Regions from separate parts of the Streptomyces tatrensis genome, predicted to be linked through region 1. Evidence: riboswitches for the same ligand, from Rfam matches in the RefSeq annotation. Region 1 holds a riboswitch; the other holds the start of a gene.

Region 1 (7,155 bases):
CGACCTCGTGTCGGAGCGGTTTGTCGTTCCACATCGTGCCGACGCCGCACTCGGCGCATTCCTCGGAAACGCCGACCTTCAGCAACTCTCGTCGCAAGCGCTGGCCAGGGACACGGCCGTCCTGCGGATCCCTGAGCGAGAGCGCCGGTCCGAGAGAGCCCTTGGGGCGCCTCCGGGTGGCGACGAAATGCGATGTGTCGATGCCGAGAGCCGCGATCCGCCGCGAGATATGTGTCTGGTTGCCGCCGACGTTGCTGATACCGAGTCGGCTGACCACCTCCGAGATGGATGTGGACTCGGCCACCAGCTCCCGGAGTCGCTCCGCCGTGTGCCGTGCCCATTTCGTGGGGAAGTGGGAACAGTCGATTTCCGCTTCCCGCATCTTCGTCCGTAGATAGCGCCTGCTGCCGCTGCTCGGCGTGCCGCCGCACCACCGGACTGCGTCGTCCCAGTTGCTCGTCTCGCGGGCTGCGGCTTCCAGCAGTTCCCGCGTGTATCGGACGGCCATTGATTCCCCCTATCGGCCGCTCGTGCGGCCTTCGTACGGAATAACGGACCGATAGTCGGACGGTTACGGCCTAACTCGTCCGATAAACGGAACAGCCCGCACCGTTTGTCGAGTGCGGGCCGTTCCGGAGGGAGGGGCGGGAATCAGATGCCCAGGTCCTTGATGATCTTGGCTACGTGGCCCGTGGCCTTGACGTTGTAGAGGGCGCGTTCGACCTTGCCCTCCTCGTCGACGATCACCGTGGAGCGGATGACCCCGGTGACGGTCTTGCCGTACAGCTTCTTCTCGCCGAACGCCCCGTATGCCGTCAGGACCTCCTTCGAGGGGTCGCTGACCAGGGTGACCTTCAGGTGCTCCTGCTCGCGGAACTTCGCCAGCTTCTCCGGCTTGTCCGGGGAGACGCCGATGACGTCGTAGCCGGCCGTGGCCAGGACGGCCAGGTTGTCCGTGAAGTCGCAGGCCTGCTTGGTGCAGCCCGGCGTCAGGGCGGTCGGGTAGAAGTACACGATGACTTTGCGGCCCTTGTGGTCGGCGAGCGAGATCTCGTTGCCGTCCGCGTCGGGCAGGGTGAAGGCGGGGGCGATGTCGCCCGGCTCAAGTCGCTCGCTCATTCTCAACAGTCTCCTCAAGAGGGGATCGGTACGGTGTCGAGACTAAGCTGCTGACAGACTGTTCATGGTGGGCTACACCCGCCGAGGGACCGACCACGACGACGGAGGCAGCGCGGTGCCGGAAGCCAGGACCCCCGCACAGATCGAGGCGGACATCGTCCGCCGCCGCGAGCAGCTCGCCGAGGCGCTCGACGAGATCGGGGTGCGCCTGCACCCCAAGACGATCGTCGGGGACGCCAAGGCGAAGGTGGTCGGCAACATCGACCACGTCGTCGGCCGTGCGGTGGCGACGGTGAACCGCCTCGTCACCGATGCCGGTGACGCGCTGCGCCACGACGACGGCGCCCCGCGCATCGAGCGGATCGTGCCGGTCGCGCTGCTCGTGGTGGGTGTCGTGGGCCTGCTGGTGGTGTCGGCGCGACGAAAGCGCTGATGACCCTGTGGGGTGCGGGGCGGGTGTGGGCGGGTAGGTTCGGGCCGTGAGCGAGAACACCACTACCCACGACAAGCTGCCCATCCGCATGCTGCACGACCGCGTGCTCGTGAAATCCGATTCGCCGGAGGGTGAGCGCCGCTCGGGCGGCGGCATCCTGATTCCTGCGACGGCCGCGGTGGGCAAGCGGCTGGCCTGGGCCGAGGTGGTCGCGGTCGGGCAGAACGTACGGACCGTCGAGCCGGGGGACCGGGTGCTGTACGACCCCGAGGAGCGGGCCGAGGTGGAGGTGCGCGGGGCCACGTACCTGCTGATGCGGGAGCGGGACCTGCACGCCGTGGCCGCCGAGCGGCTGGAGGGGTCCGAGGACTCCACGGGGCTCTACCTTTAGCCCCCGAGCAGCCCCCGAGCAGAGTGTGAAAAGGGCCGGTGACCATCGTCACCGGCCCTTTTCGTTCGGTTTTGCTACGGTGGTGGGGAACCCCCGACGAGACGCGCCGTACCGGGTCGCCCTTGGCCAGTGGCCAGTGGCTGCATGACAAGACGACGCACCCCGTTCCGCTCTCGTCCCGGAGGTGCCTGTCATGGCCTGGGTTCTGCTCATCGTCGCTGGTCTGATCGAAGTCGCTTGGTCGATCGGCATGAAGTTCACCGACGGATTCACCCGGCTCTGGCCGAGCGTGTTCACGGGCGCCGGCATCGTGGCGAGCATGGTGCTGCTGTCGATCGCGGTCAAGACCCTGCCGATCGGTACGGCGTACGGCGTGTGGGTCGGCATCGGCGCGGCCGGTGCGGCGGTGGTCGGGATGGTCGCCATGGGGGAGCCCGTCACCGCCGCCCGGATCTTCTTCATCTGTCTGCTGCTGGCCGCCGTCGTCGGGCTGAAGGCGACCTCCGGTCACTGAGTCACCGGTTCACTGGGTTACTCCAGTAGGTCCGCCGGTGGGCGTAGGCCCTCGGTGGTGCCGCCTTGGGTGCCCGTGGTGGTGCCGTTCGTGGTGCCGCCGTCGGTCTGGCCGCCGTCCGTTTGACCTCCGGTGGTCTGGCCGCCGTCCGTCTGGCCGCCGGTGGTCTGACCCCCGTCCGTCTGGCCGCCCGTGTTCTGGCCTCCGTTGGTCTGCCCGCCCGTCGTCTGGCCCCCGTTCGTCTGTCCGCCCGTGGACGGGCTCCGGGTCGGGCGGCCGGGCCGGTTCGAGGGGCGGTCGCCCGGGGTTTCCTCCGGGGAGGGGGTCGGGTCCTGGTTCACGGGCGGGGGCGGCGGGGGCTGGTTGGCGCCCGGCATGAGCTCCAGGTCGAAGTCGACGGGGTCGGTGTCCGCCAGGGCCGTCTTCGTGTACTGGGCCCAGATCCGGGCCGGGTAGCCGCCGCCGCCGATGCGGGCCTCGCCCAGGGCTCCGTAGAGGGATTCCAGGGAGCCGGTGTCGGGGTCCTGGCCCATCATCGAGACGACGGTGACCAGGTTCGGGGTGTACGCCGCGAACCAGGCCGAGCGGTCCAGTTCGCCGGTGCCGGTCTTGCCGGCGGCCGGGTGGCCGGCGGCCAGGGCGGCCGTACCGGTGCCGTTGTCCACGACGCTGACCAGCATGGACGTGGTGGTGTCGGCGGCTTCGCGGCTGACGGCCTGGGCCGGGTCGCGCGGCGGGAGCGGGATGGTGTCCCCGGCCTTGGTGATCTTCTCGACGAAGGTGTGCGGGGTGTGGCGGCCGTGGGCGGCGAGGGTCGCGTAGGCCTGGGTCATGTCCAGGACGCTGGCTTGCATGGTGCCGAGCGCCATGGCCGGTCCCGCGTCGAAGTTCGGGGTGTTCTCGGGGATGCCGAGGGCGATGGCGGTCTGCTTGACCTTGTCGGTGCCGACGTCGACGACCATCTGGGCGAAGACGGAGTTGACGGAAAGGTCGGTGGCGGTGTTGACGGTGATGTTGCCGTAGCTGAGCTGCCCCTCGTTCTCCGGGGCGTAGGGGATGCGGCTGCCGACGACGCGTCGCTTGTTGTCGCCGTTGTAGATCGTGAACGGGGTGATCGTGCGGCCGTCCTGGGTGCGCGAGTCGTTCTGCACGGCGGAGGCGAAGACGAACGGCTTGAAGGTGGAGGCCACTTGGTAGTCGTGCCGGGTGGCGTTGTTGACGTACTGCTTGGTGTAGTCGATGCCGCCGTACATGGCGACGACCTTGCCGGTGGCCGGGTCGATGGAGACGGCTCCGGTGCGTACGACGCGGTCCGCCTTGCGCGTCTTGGGGTCGAGCTTGCTGACCATCTTGTCGTTGACGGCGTCGACGATGGCGGTCTGGCGGGTCTTGTCGATGGTCGTGGTGATGCGGTAGCCGCCCTCGGCGAGGGTCTTGTCGTCGAGGATCTTGTTCTGGGCGATGTAGTCCTTGATGGCCTCGACGAGGTAGCCGCGCTGTCCTGAGAGGCCGGCGGCCGGGCGGACCTTGCCGGGCTCGGGGAACTGGGTGGCCGCGCGTTCGGCGGGGGTCATCCAGCCCTTCTTGACCATGCCGTCGAGTACGTAGTTCCAGCGGGCGAGGGCGCGGCCGCGGCCCTGGGGGTGGGCGACGACGTCGAAGGCGCTGGGGGAGTTGAGGAGGGTGGCGAGGTAGGCGCCCTCGGCGGTGGTGAGCTTGCCGACGTCCTTGCCGTAGTAGGCCTGGGCGGCGGCCTGGATGCCGTAGGCGTTGCGGCCGAAGTAGCTGGTGTTCAGGTATCCCTCGAGGATGTAGTTCTTCGACTTCTCACGACCGAGCTTGATCGCGATGAAGAACTCCTTCACCTTCCGCTTGATCGTCTGTTCCTGGCCCAGGTAGTAGTTCTTGACGTACTGCTGGGTGATGGTCGATCCGGACTGGGTGCCCTTGCCGGTCGCGGTGTTCCAGGCGGCGCGCAGCATCGCGGCGGGGTCCACGGCGCGTTCGGAGTGGAAGTCGCGGTCCTCGGCGGCCAGTACGGCCTCCTGGACGGTCAGGGGGATCTGGGAGAGCTGCACGTTGACGCGGTTGACCTCGCCGTCGCGGGCGAGCTGGGTGCCGTCGGTGTAGAGGTAGACGTTGGACTGTGCCGTGGCGGCCGCGTTGGCGGGCGGGATGTGGACCAGCAGGTAGCCGGCCACGAGGGCGCCGCCGATGAGCAGGGCGAGCAGCAGGCACGCGCCCAGGACCATGCGCCAGGTCGGGAGGAGGCGGCGCCAGCCGGTGCGCTTGCGCTTGGCCTTCTTCGCCGCCTTGGCCCGCTCCTTCTCCGCTCTCTTCGCGTCCTTGGCCGTGGGGGGAGCTCCGGGTTGCGGGGGCGCGTCGGGGCCGGGGGCCCGCTGCCCGTCGGGGGTGTCGGGATCGCGAGGCGTCCATCCGGGCGGTGGTGACGGGTCGCTCATCTCCGGGACTCCTCGGCGCCGTACGAAATATCCACATCTGTACCTCATGCTGTCTACCCGATGGCCGCCGGTTCCGCTCCGGACGGGCGTAATTCGTTCGCGTGGATCGCCCCTCCGCACTAAGCTCGCGCGCTTTGGCCGACCTAGGAACGACGCAGCAACGATCCGGGAAACGGAGGGGATGTGGTGCGCGAGCCGATGGCCCGGCGAGCCGGGCTCTACGGGGCGGTCGCCGCCGGGGGCTTTCGCAGGTACGCGACCTACGGAACGGCCACCGCGGCCGGGGTGTTCACGAACACCGTGTTCGGCTTCATCCTGGCCTACACGTACATCGCGCTCTGGGACGAGCGGCCCGGGCTCGGCGGCTACGACCAGGCCGAGGCCCTCACGTTCATGTGGGTCAGTCAGGCGCTGCTGTCCGCGGGGGCGCTGATCGGCGGTGGCTTCCAGGAGGAGTTCCAAGAACGCGTCCGTACGGGTGACATCGCCGTCGACCTGTACCGTCCGGCCGATCTCCAGGCGTGGTGGCTCGCGGGTGACCTGGGCCGGGCGGTGTTCCAACTCCTGGGCCGCGGCGTGGCGCCGCTGGTGGTCGGCGCGCTCGCCTTCCAACTGGCGCTGCCCACCGCTCCGCTGCGCTGGCTGCTGTTCCTGGTCTCCGTGTTCCTCGGGCTGGTGGTGAGCTTCGCGCTGCGCTACCTGCTGGGGCTGGCGGCCTTCTGGCTGATGGACGGGGCCGGGATCAACATGATGGCCACCGTCGTCTCCATCTTCTTCTCCGGGATGCTGCTGCCGCTGACCGTGTTCCCGGGCGGCTTCGGGGAGTTCGTCCGCCTCCTGCCGTGGGCGGCGATGCTCCAGGTGCCGGTGGACGTGCTGCTCGGCGGGGGTTCGGGGGGCGCGGGTACGGGAGCCGCGGGTACGGCGGGGGCGCTGGGGTTCCAGGCCGCGTGGGCGGTGGTGCTGCTCGGGCTGGGGCGGCTGGTGCAGTCGGCGGCGACGCGGAAGGTGGTGGTCCAGGGTGGCTGAGCGGGTCGTGGAGGGCGGGGCCGGGGTGACCGCGTCGGCTGAGGTGACCGCGTCGGCTGAGGTGACCGCGTCGGCCGAGGTGGCGGCGGCGCCGGAACTGCTCGTCCCGCAGCGCAGCCGGGTCCTGGAAGGGCTGCGCGGTTACGGCCTGATCGCCGCGATGTGGATCCGGTCGACGATGACGTACCGCACGTCCTTCTTCCTCTCGACCTTCGGCAACGCGGCCATCACCCTCCTCGACTTCGTCGCGATCACGATCATGTTTTCGCACGTGGACGAGCTGGGCGGCTTCACGCTGCCCGAGATCGCCCTGCTGTACGGGTCCTGCTCGGCCTCCCTGGGCCTGGCCGACCTGCTGCTCGGCAACACCGACCGGATCGGCGCCCGGGTCCGCGACGGCTCCCTCGACACCATGCTGGTCCGCCCGGTCCCGGTGCTCGCCCAGGTGGCGGCCGACCGCTTCGCGCTGCGCCGGCTGGGGCGGATCGTGCAGGGGCTCGCGGTGCTGGGGTGGGCCGTCTCGGAGCTGGACCAGCTGCACTGGACGGTCGGGAAGGTGCTGATGGTGCCCGTGATGATCACGGCCGGGGCGGCGATCTTCGGCGCGGTGATGGTGGCCGGGGCGGCCTTCCAGTTCCTCGCCGGGGACGCGGCGGAGGTGCAGAATAGCTTCACCTACGGCGGCTGCACCATGCTCCAGTACCCGCCGACCGTCTTCGCGAAGGATCTGCTGCGCGGGGTGACCTTCATCGTGCCGCTCGCCTTCGTCAACTGGCTGCCCGCCCTGTACGTGCTGGGCCGGCCCGATCCGCTGGGGCTGCCGGGGTGGGTGTCGTACGCGAGCCCGCTCGTGGCCTTCGTGGTGTTCCTCCCCGCGTCGCTGGCCTGGCGCGCCGGGGTCCGTTCGTACCGCAGCACGGGGAGCTAGCCATGCCGGATCCGGAAGCGCTGATTTCACTGCACGAGGTCGAGAAGGTCTTCGACGTACGCCGCAGGGTGGGCCTGGTGCGCCGGGAGAAGCGGCAGGTCAGGGCCGTGGACGGGATCAGCTTCGAGGTGAGGCGGGGCGAGATGGTCGGCTACATCGGGCCCAACGGCGCCGGCAAGTCGACCACCATCAAGATGCTGACCGGCATCCTCACGCCGAGCGGCGGCCGGCTGCGGGTCGCCGGCATCGATCCGGCGCGGGAGCGGCTGCGCCTCGCGC
Region 2 (7,155 bases), 2.8 Mb from region 1:
GCCTGCGGGTGTCCCTGGTCGCCATGGCCGCCTCGCTCGTCCTCGGAGTGGCCCTCGCCCTGGGACTGGTCCGCGGCCGCGGCCGTCTCGGCTCCTTCGCGGGCCTGGTCATGCTCGTACCGCTGATCACCCCGGAGATCGTCACCGGCGTCGCCGCGATGATGCTCTTCAAGGGCCTCGGTATCACCCTGTCCACCGCCACCGTGATGCTCGCCGAGATCACCTTCTCCATCTCCTACGTCACGGTCATCCTGCGTTCCCGCATCGCCGCCCTCAACCCGGAGGTCGAGGAGGCGGCGATGGACCTCGGAGCCACCCGCCGACAGGCCCTGCGGCTGGTGACCCTGCCCGCGCTGCTCCCCGGCATCCTCGCGTCCGGGGTACTGATCTTCGCGCTGGTCTTCGACGACTTCGTCCTCGCCTACTTCACCACCGGCGTCGACCCGCAACCGCTCTCCGTCCGCATCTACTCGGCGATCAGGTTCGGCGTCCAGCCCACCATCAACGCCGTCGGCACCCTGATGCTCGTCGGCTCCATCGCCCTCATCGCGTTCGCCCTCGCCATCCCGCGCCTCTTCGGCCGCCGGGGCGGCCTCGACCTGCTCCCGGGGAAGTGACACCCATGCAGCACCCGAACCCCGATCCGCCCGCGGACGCGCACCCCGCCGTCCGCCTCGACCGGGTCGCCAAGCAGTACCGCAACACGGACGCCTACGCCGTCCACGACGTCACCCTCGACATCGCCCCGGGCGAGTTCTTCTCCCTCCTCGGCCCCTCCGGCTGCGGCAAGACCACCCTGCTGCGCATGACCGGAGGCTTCATCGACCCCACGGACGGCAGCGTCCTGCTCGACGGCGAGGACGTCACAGGTCTGCCGCCCAACAAGCGCAACGTCAACACCGTCTTCCAGAGCTACGCCCTCTTCGACCACCTCTCGCTCGCCGACAACGTGGCCTTCGGCCTCAAGCGCAGCGGCGTCCCCCGCGCCGAGATCCGCCAACGCGTCGGCGACATGCTGGACCTCGTACAGCTCGGGGAACTGGCCGGCCGCAAACCGCCCACGCTCTCCGGCGGCCAGCGCCAGCGCGTCGCCCTCGCCCGCGCCCTGGTCAACCGGCCCCAAGTCCTGCTCCTGGACGAGCCGCTGGCCGCCCTCGACCTGAAACTGCGCCGCAGGATGCAGGTCGAGCTCAAGCAGATCCAGCGGGAAGTCGGCATCACCTTCGTCTTCGTCACCCACGACCAGGACGAGGCCCTGACCATGTCGGACCGCCTCGCCGTCATGAACGAGGGCCGCATCGAGCAGTGCGGCACACCGGAGGACGTGTACGAACGCCCCACGAGCAGCTTCGTCGCCTCCTTCATGGGCACCTCCAACCTGGTCCCGGGGACCTACCGCTCCGGCCGTGTCCTCCTCGACCAGGGCCCCGCCCTGCCCGTCGGCACCCGGTCCGGCGTCCCCGACGGCAGCCGGGTCAGCCTCTCGATCCGCCCCGAGAAGATCTGGCTCTCCGGCTTCGAACCGGGCATGGCCCAGGTCAGCGGAGTCGTCCGGGAGACCGTGTACTCCGGCCCGACCACCACCTACCTCATCGAACTGGCCCCGGGCGTCACGGTGTCCGTCCTGGAGCAGAACACCGTCCGCTCCCGCATGGAGGACCGCTGGAGCGGCGGCGAGCGGGTCGAGATCGGCTGGAACCCCGAACACTGCCTGGTCCTCGACTGACCGCTCCCCCCAGAGCTCCGCTGCCATCCGGCACCGACCGAAGGAAGCACACCCATGAACCACGACGTCATCGTGCTCGGCGCCGGACTGGCAGGTCTCGCCGCCGCGCGCGACCTGGCCGCGGGCGGGGCCGACGTCCTCGTCGTCGAGGCCCGCGCCCGCGTCGGCGGACGCGTCGAGCAGACCACCCTCCCCGACGGCCGGCTGGTCCAGCTCGGCGGGGAGGTGGTGGGCCGGGCCCACACCGCCTACACCACCCTGGCGGCGGAGCTGGGCCTCACCCTGGTCCCCAGCTACGTCGCCGAGCCCGGCGCCCTCGTCCGCGCCACCCCCGAAGGGGTCTCGGCCACGGACCCGCCCCACTGGTTCGGCCCCGGCGACGACGCCTGCCATGCCAAGGTCACCGCCGCCTTCACGGGGCTCGCCACCACCGTCGACCCGGCCGACCCCTGGTCCCATCCCGAGGCCGCGCACCTCGACCGGCTGTCCGTCGGCGACTGGCTCCGCGCCCAGGGCGCCACCCCGGCCGTCGTACGCCTGTGGGAGATCGGCCAACTCGCCCTCGCCGACGGCTCGTGCGAACGGACCTCCCTGCTGGCGGCCCTCCGCAAACACGCCGCCGTACCCGGCACCGGCCACTACGAGTACGACGCGTGGGAGGGCCTGCGCGTCGCCGAGGGCTCGGCGACCGTGGCCCTGCGCATGGCCGAGTCCCTCGGCGGCCGGATCCGTACGGGCTCACCCGTCGAGGAGGTCGCGATACGGCGGCCCGGCCGCAGCTCCGTACGCCTGGCCGGCGGCGAAACCCTCACCGCCGCCGCCGTGGTCAGCGCCCTCCCGGCCGGCCCGCTCCGCTCGGTCGCCGTCACCGGGGTGTCCGACGAGCGGCTCTCCTCCCTGCACCGCCAACGCCACGCCCTCGCCGCCAAGTTCACCGCCGCCTACGCCAGACCCTTCTGGCGCGACCGGGGCCTCAGCGGCCTCTCCGAAAGCGAAGGGGTCCTCGGCAGCACCTGGCCGCAGAGCGAGGGCATCCTCTCCGCCCTCGTCCCGCCGGAACGCTACGGCGTCCTCCTCGGCATGCCCGCCCCCCTGCGCACCGCCGAACTGCTGGCCGACATCGCGCGCCTCTACGGCGACGAGGCGTACCGGCCGATCGCCACGTTCACCCGCATGTGGGGCACCGACCCGTGGACCCAGGGGTACGTCACCCAGTGGACCCCCGGAGACGTCATGGCCGTCGGCCCCCGGCACGGCACCCACGAACCCCCCTTCTACGTCTGCGGATCCGACCAGTGGGTGGCCGGCTACATGGAGGGCGCCGTCCGCACCGGACGCGCCGCCGCCGAGGAGGCGCTGCGCCGTGGCTGACACCGCGCACGACCCCGTGGAGCCCCCGCACCACCCTGTCGGGCCGCCCCTGCACAACCACATCGGGGGAGTGGACCGGCCCGCCGCCTCGGGCGCGACCATGACCCTCACCGACCCCGCCACCGGCCGCGTGCACCGCCACGCCCCGCGCTCGGGCCCCGCCGACACGGACGCGGCCTGCTTCGCCGCGGCGGCCGCGTACGGGCACTGGTCCACCACCACCCCGGCAGAGCGGCAGCGGGCTCTCCTCGGCATCGCCGACGCCATCGAGGCGCATGCGGAGGCCTTCACCACCGCCGAGACCGGGGACACCGGCAAGCCCGCCGAGCAGTTCCGGGACGACGAGCTGCCCGCGATCGCCGACGCCGTCCGCTACTTCGCCGGAGCCGCGCGGAACCTCCCCGGCGCCGCCGCGGCCGAGTACACCGAGGGCCGCACCTCCCTGCTGCGCCGCGAACCGGTCGGGGTCTGTGCCCAGATCACCCCCTGGAACTACCCGCTGATGATGGCCGCCTGGAAGATCGCTCCGGCCATCGCCGCCGGAAACACCACCGTGCTCAAGCCCGCCGACACCACCCCCTCCTCGTCCGTGCTCCTGGCCCGGATCGCCGCGGAACACCTGCCGCCGGGCGTGCTCAACGTCGTCTGCGGAGACCGCGACACCGGCCGCGCCCTCACCGCCCATCCGGCGGTCGCCCTGATCGCCGTCACCGGCAGCGTCCGGGCCGGACAGGAGATCGCGGCGGCCGCCGCGGCCGGCCTCAAGCGCGTCCACCTGGAACTCGGCGGGAACGCACCCGTCATCGTCCACGAGGACGTGGACGTGAAGGCCACCGCCGCCGCCCTCGCCGCGGTCGCCTACTACAACGCCGGCCAGGACTGCACCGCGCCCACCCGGCTCCTGGTCCACCACCGGATCCACGACGCGTTCCTCGCGGCCTTCGCCGCCGAGGCAGCCGGGCTCCGCGCGGGCGCCGACTTCGGCCCCCTCAACAACACCGCCCAACTGGCCTCCGTACAGGGGCTGCTGGACCGTCTGCCGCCCCATGCCGGGATCGTCACCGGCGGCAGCCGGCTCCCGCGCCCCGGCTTCTTCCACGAACCCACCGTCGTCGCGGGCGTCCGCCAGGACGACGAGATCGTGCAGGAGGAGATCTTCGGACCCGTAGTGACCGTCCAGCCCTTCGCCGACGAGGCCGAGGCCCTGTACCTCGCCGACGGGGTGCGCTTCGGCCTGGCCGCGAGCGTGTGGACCACCGACCACGACCGCGCGATGCGCGCCACCCGCTCCCTGCACACCGGAATCGTCTGGGTGAACACCCACGGCACCACGGTCTCCGAGATGCCCCACGGCGGAGTCAAACACTCGGGCTACGGCAGCGACCTCTCCCTGTCCGGTCTCCTGGACTACACCCAGGTCAAGCACGTCATGCTGTGAGCGGGGGCTCCGCCTCACCGGGGGCGGGGTCGTGACCGGGGTCGTCCAGGGCCAGGAGCGTCAGCGGTACGTTGCCGCGTACCGCCTGCGAGTAGGGGCAGACCGCGTCCGCCCGGTGCAGCAGCGGCTGGAGGTCCGCCGCCCGCCAGCCGGGGAGGCTGACGGTGAGGGCCACCGCGAGGCCGTAGCCGGCAGGCGTGTCCGTGGTGCCGAGCTGCACTTCGCACGCCACGCGCGCGGCGGAGGCGTCCGCCCCGAACTCGGCGGCGACCTCCGCGAGCGCGGAGGTGAAGCAGGCGGCGAAACCGGCCGCGAACAGCTGCTCGGGGTTGGTGGTGCCCGGGACCTTCTTGCGCGGCGGGGCCAGGCGGACGTCCAGGCGCCCGTCGTCGGTGCGGACGGATCCGGTACGTCCCCCGGCGGCGTGCGCGGTCGTCCGGTACAGGCTGCGGGTGAGTGGCGCGGTCATGGCGTACGGCCCATCTTGCTCGACGAGGACGCTGCCCGGGTGCGGACAGCGGAAGGCGCCGCTCGTGCGGCACCTCGCGCGTCGTCGTGCGTAACCGGGTACGGCGCATCTCGTCCGGGGCCTCGGGTCTCGCGTCGGCCGCCGGACAATCTAGCAACGCGGACGGCCCTCCGGGGCGCCGCCCGCGGTGACCCTCCTCACCCGCGGCCGGCCCCGTCGCGATCCGCGGACGCGGGCCGGTACCGGCTCCGGTACGCCCCCGGAGGCATGCCCTCCCACCTGTTGAAGGCGCGGACCAGGGCCGTCGCACCGCTCAGGCCGACGAGCGGCGCTATCCGGTCCAGCGGCAGGTCCGTGGTCTCCAGCAGCCGCCCGGCCCGGCCGTGGCGGGCGGTGTCGAGGAGCGCGCGCCACGAGGTGCCCTCCGCCTGCAGGGCCCTGCGCAGGGTCCGGACGCCGAGGCTGAGCTCCCTGGCGGGTCCCTCGATGACCGCGTCCGCGAGCGCTGCGCCCTCCAGCCACTGCCGTACGCGCTCGGCGACGGTCACCGCCGCGGACAGCCGGTGCAGGAGCCGGTCGGCGTAGGCCCGGTGCAGGGCGTTGAGCGCCGGGTCGTAGAGGGGGCGGCGCCGGTCGAGGTCCGCGTCGGCGACCGTGATCGCGGTCTCCGCGGCGCCGAAGGTGACGGGGCAGCCGAGGACGTGGGCGTAGGGCTCCGCCGAGCCCCGGCGGGGATGGGCGAACGACACGGCCACGGGCGCCCAGCCGTCGCCGGCGATCCAGCGGCCCGCCCGCACCATGCTGCTGACGATCGCCTCCACCCGCTGGGGGTGCATGGCCGCCGGGCCGGCGGCCGGCCGGTAGCAGACCCGGCCGACGCCGCCCTGGCGGTCCAGGGTCACCCGGCCCGACCGGCTCACCAGCGGGTGGTAGCGCTCGGCCGCCCGCGCGGCGTCCGCGAGGCTGGCGCAGGTGAGGACGAGGTGGCCCAGGATGTGCAGGCCCTCGGGCCTGATGCGGTCGCCCACGAGGAGCCCGGTGTGCGGGCCGGCGCCCACCGCTGCGAGTACTTCGTCCCACAGCGCGCGCACCTCGCCGAAGTCCGGCCGGTCCGTGGGGGAGGCCCGGGGAGCCGGCCCGCCGGCGCCCTCCGCCGTGGCGCTCAGGACGGCGAGGGCGTAGCACGCGGTGACGAGGGGCGGCTCGTTGGCTGACACGTCGGTCAGTCAATGCGGGCGCACCGTCCCCGTCAACACCGCCCGCGGGGCGGCGCCGGGTGCCGGTCCGGAGAGTCAACGCCTTGGCCGCCGGGGTGAATGACGGCGCCGCGGGCAGCTCCTAAGGTCGGCCTTCGGCCCTGGTCCGCGCCCCTGCCGGGCTCCTGTCGTGCCCGTGCGGCGCCCCTGCCGCGCCCTTGTCATGTCTTGTCATGAACGCATCGTGAAGGAGAGAGGGATGGGGATGAACCGACGAAGAGCCCTCGGGCGAAGCCGGTACCTGGTAACCGGCCTGGTCCTCGCGCTGGTCGCCCTGCTGCTCGGCCCCCAGGCCGCCGGCGCGGCGGCGGGCACGCGGTGGTGGGAGCCCGTGGCCCGCCCGGCCCCCGACTCGCAGGTCAACGTCGCCGGGGAGCCGTTCACCGGCACCGACGCCCAGGGCCGGGTCCGCGGATACGTCGACGGGCACGTGCACCTGATGTCCGATGAGGGCTTCGGAGGACGCCTGGTCTGCGGAAAGGTCTTCTCCCCGGCGGGGGCGGCGGACGCCCTCAAGGACTGCCCCGAGCACTACCCCAACGGCGTCCTCGCCCTCTTCGACATGATCACCAAGGGCGGTGACGGGCGGCACGACCCGACCGGCTGGCCGACGTTCCGCGACTGGCCGGCCCACGACTCCGCCACCCACCAGCAGACGTACTACGCCTGGGTGGAGCGGGCCTGGCGGGGCGGCCAGCGGATCCTGGTGAACGACATGGTCACCAACGGCGTCATCTGCTCCCTCTACTTCTTCAAGGACCGCGGCTGCGACGAGATGACCGCGATCAGGCTCCAGATCCAGAAGACGTACGAGCTCCAGGACCACGTCGACGCCATGTACGGCGGCGCCGGCAAGGGCTGGTTCCGGGTCGTCACGGAGCCCGACCAGGCGCGC

The links. A riboswitch is a leader RNA that binds a small molecule or an ion and turns the genes downstream of it on or off. The one in region 1 is predicted to bind guanidine.
Region 2: it holds a riboswitch for guanidine, as region 1 does, so the genes downstream of both, ACODT5_RS19635 (Ohr family peroxiredoxin) here and ACODT5_RS32375 (DMT family transporter) in region 1, are expected to answer to the same signal.

The regions. Positions count from the first base shown of each region.
Region 1 covers NZ_JBMDLB010000011.1:3,670,034-3,677,188, reverse strand. The annotation lists gene ACODT5_RS32395 (HNH endonuclease family protein) at 1-508, opposite strand, end outside; gene bcp (thioredoxin-dependent thiol peroxidase) at 652-1,119, opposite strand; gene ACODT5_RS32385 (DUF3618 domain-containing protein) at 1,184-1,552, shown strand; gene ACODT5_RS32380 (GroES family chaperonin) at 1,599-1,943, shown strand; guanidine-III (ykkC-III) riboswitch at 2,012-2,105, shown strand; gene ACODT5_RS32375 (DMT family transporter) at 2,137-2,457, shown strand; gene ACODT5_RS32370 (transglycosylase domain-containing protein) at 2,475-4,919, opposite strand; gene ACODT5_RS32365 (ABC transporter permease) at 5,118-5,948, shown strand; gene ACODT5_RS32360 (ABC transporter permease) at 6,010-6,876, shown strand; gene ACODT5_RS32355 (ABC transporter ATP-binding protein) at 6,879-7,155, shown strand, end outside.
Region 2 covers NZ_JBMDLB010000011.1:877,174-884,328, reverse strand. The annotation lists gene ACODT5_RS19655 (ABC transporter permease) at 1-617, shown strand, start outside; gene ACODT5_RS19650 (ABC transporter ATP-binding protein) at 623-1,726, shown strand; gene ACODT5_RS19645 (flavin monoamine oxidase family protein) at 1,781-3,097, shown strand; gene ACODT5_RS19640 (aldehyde dehydrogenase family protein) at 3,198-4,535, shown strand; gene ACODT5_RS19635 (Ohr family peroxiredoxin) at 4,525-5,004, opposite strand; guanidine-III (ykkC-III) riboswitch at 5,080-5,143, opposite strand; gene ACODT5_RS19630 (AraC family transcriptional regulator) at 5,202-6,221, opposite strand; gene ACODT5_RS19625 (hypothetical protein) at 6,466-7,155, shown strand, end outside.